2 regions of the Lederbergia graminis genome follow, and region 2 is predicted to be linked to the other one. Evidence: riboswitches for the same ligand, from Rfam matches in the RefSeq annotation. Region 2 holds a riboswitch; the other holds the start of a gene.
The links. A riboswitch is a leader RNA that binds a small molecule or an ion and turns the genes downstream of it on or off. The one in region 2 is predicted to bind FMN.
Positions count from the first base shown of each region.

Region 1: linked by a shared signal. The riboswitch ahead of ACFPM4_RS00635 (ECF transporter S component) and the one ahead of ribE (riboflavin synthase) in region 2 are both predicted to bind FMN.

Region 1 covers NZ_JBHSMC010000001.1:111,792-115,220, forward strand. The annotation lists gene sigX (RNA polymerase sigma factor SigX) at 1-80, shown strand, start outside; gene ACFPM4_RS00630 (hypothetical protein) at 73-1,236, shown strand; FMN riboswitch at 1,337-1,472, shown strand; gene ACFPM4_RS00635 (ECF transporter S component) at 1,635-2,222, shown strand; gene ACFPM4_RS00640 (ferredoxin) at 2,328-2,576, opposite strand; gene ACFPM4_RS00645 (YpbB family protein) at 2,816-3,429, shown strand, end outside.
Region 2 covers NZ_JBHSMC010000014.1:393,986-397,414, reverse strand. The annotation lists gene ACFPM4_RS12080 (SulP family inorganic anion transporter) at 1-229, shown strand, start outside; gene ACFPM4_RS12075 (hypothetical protein) at 242-406, shown strand; gene ribH (6,7-dimethyl-8-ribityllumazine synthase) at 493-960, opposite strand; partial or broken gene ribB (3,4-dihydroxy-2-butanone-4-phosphate synthase) at 1,018-1,605, opposite strand; gene ribE (riboflavin synthase) at 1,621-2,262, opposite strand; FMN riboswitch at 2,629-2,759, opposite strand; gene ACFPM4_RS12055 (MerR family transcriptional regulator) at 3,036-3,386, shown strand; gene ACFPM4_RS12050 (SRPBCC family protein) at 3,379-3,429, shown strand, end outside.

The DNA of each region.
Region 1 (3,429 bases), on a different contig from region 2:
CGACACAACATCGAGCTATGAAAGCACTTAGAGCCAAGATGGAGCTAGTCCAAGGAAAGGAGGAGAGTGTTTATGAGTAATAAGAAAGATGAAGAGTTAATTAAACTCTTTAAGAAACTACCAAGTATTACAGATGAACGCCCCGAACATGTGATATTGCGTGATATAAATAGGCGACAAGTCCGAAAACGGAGAAAATCGATAGTAATTCCTGCACTTTCAAGTGTAGCTGGTATTTTACTATTTTTATTATTAATACCAACACTATTGCAACAGGATTTACTTTCATCAAATAATAGTTCAAATGATTCTGTGCAGTTAGAAAAATATGAAGGTAAATCGATAGCACTTGATAATGAAAATGCAGTACAAAAAGAAAGTGTACAACATTTCGATACTTCAGATCAGCAACAGTCGATTATGACATCTAGTTTAAAAACCGCTGTATATGAAGAAGATATGACAAATAATGAAGTAAATCTATCTACAATTTTAACAAATGACGCAATCGTTGTTCCAATAAGTGTAGTAGTGCCAAAAGGGGAAAATTCATCTACGCTACAAGCTGATATTTCTAGAGAACTTAAAGAAGCTAATCCTAATTTCTATAAGCTAAATGAAATGATAAAACAAGCGAAATATGAAGGGAATTCTAAAGAGGTCATCATATCAATTGATGATAGTAACAGAGAGATTTTTGAGCAATTTGAGAATCATATTATGACAATGCTTCAATACAATTTAAGGTTCGATGATGTAGAAGTGGTGAAATTTACTGATGGACATGGAAATCCAGTAGAATTAGGGAAATATGGAGAAGTGCCAGAATTACAAATAAATGACATATTAAAAAGACCTTATTATGTATACCCAATAGAAAATGGGAATAAATATATAGTTCCTGCTGATTTAGAGTCAGATAATGTTCTAGATGCAATTGCAGATATGAAAGTTTCTCCAAGCGATTTTTATTTCTCACTTATTCCAGAAAATGTTGAATTGGAAGTTGCAATTGAAAATAGTCAATTAAGCATCCGTTTCAAAGAAGTTTTTAATTTAACAGAAGGAAATCAAGAGGATAATATGAGAATGCTGGAAGGGATTTTATTAACTAGTATGGAATTTGGTTATGACACTGTTCAATTTGAAAATCTCACACCAAAAATGTGGGAAGGAATCAATTTAGAAGAACCTGTGAGAGTACCACTGGCATCAAATAAGTATGTTTCACAATAAAAAAGCTACTTTTAATTAGGAAGTACATTATTTTTTCATATTAACACTTCACAAATATAAATTAGTCATGTATAATACTATTGTACAATAAAAAAATATGATTCGTCTTCGGGGCGGGGTGCAATTCCCCACCGGCGGTGATGAAGCAATAGCTTCTAAGCCCGCGAGCTTCTGATGAAGCAGGATTTGGTGCGATTCCAAAGCCGACAGTATAGTCTGGATGGGAGAAGATGGAGGTTGTCTTGTGTTCAAATTGCAGGTTTTGAACGCTTATTAATGTATGCCTTATTATTCTCCCTCAAAAGATTATTCTTTTGGGGGTTTTTATTTGGCTGCTAATAAGTAGTAAGTCAACCTTTCTTCTACAATAGAGATGAATCTCTAAGGAGAGAGGAAACATGAAGAAGTTTAATGTCAAAACACTAGTTATGATTGGAATGCTTAGCAGTTTATCCTTTGTATTAATGCTAATTAAATTTCCAATCCCACCATTTCCACCGTTTTTAACAGTTGATTTTAGCGATATTCCTGCACTAATCGCTGCAATACTTTTTGGTCCACTAGCTGGAGTACTTGTAGAGTTATTCAAAAATATTATTGATTATGCCGTTTCAAGTAGTGCTACAGGAATTCCAATTGGACATATAGCCAATTTCTTAGCAGGTGTATTATTTGTATTACCAACGTATTACGTATATAAATATTTGAAAATGAAAAAAGGATTACTTATTTCATTAATTGTTGGTACGATTTTCATGGCTGTATTTATGAGTGTATTTAACTATTTTGTACTTTTACCAGCATATATTGGATTATTAGGTTGGGATCCAATGACAAATGCACAGTTACGCAGCTATGTTGTAGCATCAATTCTTCCATTTAATGTTATTAAGGGATTGATTGTTACCGTCCTTTTCTTACTATTATATAGTCGTTTAAGTAGTAGATTAATGAAGAATTTTAATATAAAAAATAATACGATATAAAAAAGAGGCTCCCAATAAGTCACCAAAATTTGACTTGTTGGAAGCCTCTTATTTCATATTTAAGTTTGACTGTTAATTTCCGCTATAGATGCTCGCTTTGTTCTGTTATTCATATTTTAACGGATCGCCATCAAATGGTTCATCAGATACTTTAATCGAATCTGTAGGACAGCCTTCAAAAGCATCAATTAAATCATCTTCTAATATATCTGGTACTTCTTCTGTACCGGTATTATCATCTAAAATTACATAGGCAAGGCCTTCATCATCGTAATCATATATATCAGGTGCTGCAGCGCCACATGCTCCACAAGCAATACATGTATCTTTATCAACTATCGTAAACTTTGGCATAAGCCATCCTCCTCAGTGAACCTCTATATTTAACCATGTAATCGGATAATTATTGAAAAAACTACTCCTTCATTTTAAGACTCTTTCGTGAATATTTCAACAAAATTACATTTTAATAGAAAGATTGACAAGAAAACCGAATATGATTTGTCGAAAACGTCCAACTGTAGGAATACATAGTCGAAAATTGTTTTCCATGTTAATATGATATTAACGATTGACCAAGGAGATTGGAACATATGACTTTTTTGCAAGCTGTTATATTACATTGTTTACATAAAGTAAATAGTGAACGGACCATATATTCAATCTTTCACTTATTAACAGGAAAGAAATCATCACAGACGATACAAGATGGGCATTTATATGACATGCTTACGTTCTTTAAGGTATTACCACGTTTAAAGCGTCAGCAATATGATTTACTGATTGAACAATTAAAGAAACAACAATATATCCACTTTCCAGAATCTAATCTACATGCTGTTGTTTCCAATCAAGGTCAAGAGGCTTATATTGCTTTCTTTCAAAAACACCCATTTCCAACTTTTATCCATGGTTGGAAATTTCAAGATGCTTCTATTCAGATGTGGAAGCGATTGACATTATTGATACAGGCAATTTCTCATTTCAATTATTCCAGTACACGTTATTATCCAATACAAAGAGACCCTGATACTGCTACATGGGTAAAGCAATATATTCTTAGACATAAAAATATTTCACAATTAAAAGAACAATTATATAACGAATTGTTTTATATCTTTTCAAATGATTTTCCGGAGGAACCCAATTTTATCATTGAGAGGTTTAGCGGATATGAAAAGATAGGATTAACTGGAAGTCAGATTGC
Region 2 (3,429 bases):
AGATGCAACTGGAGAGGAGAAACTCTCATCATTTATTAAAGATTTTACTGCCTCAGGCGGAAGAGTATTGATTACAGGTCTGAATGAAGAAGAATTAACACTCTTTAAAAAGAGCGGTCTATATGAACATCTTGGTTCCTCTTCTTTTTACCCGGATGAGGAAAGTGCGATTGCATCCGTATCACGCTTAGAAGATGAAAGTGAAAAGGTTGATAAAATTTTAGCCTAAAGGAGGCTTCATATGAATGATTCAGGAAGACCATATCTATATCTTCTAATCTTTGTCATCGCCTACACGTTAATAACACCATTAATAGTTGAAGAAGTACTATTAAACCAACTAAACTTCGCCATTGTAATTGGTTTGTTATTTATGATATTTGTTAAGCTAAATAGAAAAAAATAACCTTTCTCACTTAGACATAGCGACTAAATAAAATAACCTCTAGTGTAGGTTCTTCTTTCATCTACACTAGAGGTTATACTTTTTTCTTAAGAAATCATTTTCCCTAGATTCGCCATCTCAATTGCGGAAACAGCAGACTCATACCCTTTATTACCTGCCTTAGTACCCGCTCTTTCAATTGCTTGCTCGATATTTTCTGTCGTTACTAATCCGAAGATAACTGGAACTCCCGATTCTAGTGAAACAGCTGCCATACCCTTCGCAGCTTCATTACACACATAATCATAATGTGTCGTCGCTCCTCTAATTACAGTTCCTAGACCAATGACAGCATCGTATTTACCTGTTTGGACTAGTTTTTTTGCAATAAGGGGAATTTCAAATGCGCCCGGCACCCATGCAATGTCTACATCTTGATCATGTACCCCATGACGCTTTAGTCCATCAACAGCCCCATCCAATAATTTGCTTGTAATGAATTCATTAAATCTCCCTACTACAATCCCCACTTTTAATCCTGTACCTATTAATTGTGCTTCGATTATATTTCCCATTTATCTTCCTCCTAATTTTTAAAATGAATGTATACCTTTCGCTTGCAAATTTTTAAGATACTCTCTTAAGTCAGCAATTGTAATGAACTTTACATCATGTTCAGCAGCTAACTTTGACAACTGTGGAACACGTGCCATTGTTCCATCTTCATTCATAATTTCACAAATTACCCCAGCTGGAGCAGCACCACAAAGCTTCGCAAGGTCTACTGCAGCTTCTGTATGTCCCGGGCGTTCTAACACTCCCCCGGCTCTTGCAATTAATGGAAATACATGACCAGGCCGTTTAAAGTCATCCGCTTCAGCATGTTCATTTAACATTGCTAAAATAGTTTCCGATCTTTCAAAAGCACTTATCCCTGTTGTAGACTTTTTATAATCAACACTTACCGTAAAGGCAGTCCCATGGAAATCTGTGTTCACTTCCACCATTGGACGTAGATTTAGCTTTTTAGCCATTTCCTCAGAAATAGGGGTGCATATTAAACCACGACCATGTGTAGCCATAAAATTAATGACATCAGGAGTAGCCTTTTCAGCTAATGCAATAAAATCTCCTTCATTTTCGCGGTCTTCATCGTCAGCTACGATGATTACTTTTCCTGCTTTTAAATCCTTTATGGCATCCTCGATTAAATCGAACATATAACACACCTCTCTTTAGTAAAATCCATGCTCAGCTAAAAAGCTTGTTGATATTCCTTGCGTTCCCTTACTTGATGTCAAATGGTGAACAATATACTTTCCAATCATATCGGTTTCAATATTTACGAAATCACCAACATTTTTCCGACCTAACACTGTATCTTGGTGTGTTAGAGGAATTAACGATACCGTAAGTAAATCGCCCGCTAATTCGAAAATGGTCAAACTTGTACCATCAATGGCAACAGAACCTTTTGGAATGCAATACGCACTAAGACCTTCATCCAGCTTAATTACGTAATATACGGCATTTTCCTTTTTTTCCTTTTTAACAATTGTCCCTGTACCGTCAATATGGCCAGAAACAAAATGCCCACCAAATCGTCCATTGGCACTCATTGCCCTTTCAAGGTTCACTGGCATACCAGGTTTTAGCAGACGAATTGTTGATGCTTTTACAGTTTCCGGCATCACGTCAACTGTGAAATATTCCTTGTTAAAAACAGTGACGGTTAAACATACACCATTAACTGAAATGCTATCGCCAATTTGGACGCCATCAACGATTTTTTCAGATAATATCGTTAGTTCCATACTCTGCCTACCCATTTTTACAGATTGGACAGTTCCGATATCTTCAATAAGTCCTGTAAACACGCACTCCTTCCTCCTTTCTATAACTTATAACGATAAAAAACCCCTTAGGAAACCTAAGGGGTTTGGGAGATTAGATAAAATATGTATAGTAGAACAAGCCTTATGCTTTTTTATAAAAAGCTCTGTTAAACTCTGTTAAACTCTGTTGTTGATTTTCGCTCCTGTACACTCGCTTTCCGCGGGCACGGCCTCAGCTAACTTGGCAAAGAAAACCACACTTTGCCAAGTGGATCTTCGGCTCGTGCTGTTCCCGCTGGAGTCTCGTGTACATCCGCTACAATCAACTAAGTTGTTAACAACAATGAACTTTAACAGAGCCTTACAAAAAAAACATAAGACTACACATATACTATTTACAAATTCCATCCTGTCCTTCTCCCATCCAGACTATACTGTCGGCTTTGGAATCTCACCAAATCCTGCCTTATTCAGGCTCGCGGGCTTAGAATTACTTCATCACCGCCGGCTGGGAATTTCACCCTACCCCGAAGGACAAAAATTTAATTATTTCTTATTACTTATGATACATCAGTATCAAATAAATTTTATCATACCGAATACGATTATCCAAATACAATAAATTGGAAAATTGCAGTTGAACATAGATTTATTACCAAACTTACACATGATAATAAAGAGTGAATTCGCATGAATCTTACAAAAAATAGCGCCCTATTGTCTGGGTTTATTTACTAGGAAAAATGAAAAACTATAATTGATTGACATTGTGGTGCACCACATAGTTTATAATCGGTTTTGAAAGGGGGACAATTATGTATCGCATCGGAGAATTTGCCGCTATGACGGAGCTGTCAAAAGAGACTTTAAGATACTATGCTGAAATTGGACTATTAGAGCCAGTTTACGTAGACCCCACTAACCGTTATAGCTACTATGACAATAATTCTTTTTTAACTGCAAGATTATTATATTACTTACGCCGGTTTGACTTCTCTATACAAGAGATGAAAGAGGTTGTAAAAGAACGTTCCTTAGATGATTTGGAAAGTATTCTACAGGCAAAGAAAAAGAAGCTAATGAAAAAAGTTAATGAAATACATGCACTAATAAATGATATTGATTCTTTTATCGATTATGGAAATGGAGTGGAAATAAATGATTAGTTGGAGAAAAGAGATTACAATCCCTGCAAATATAGAAACAGTT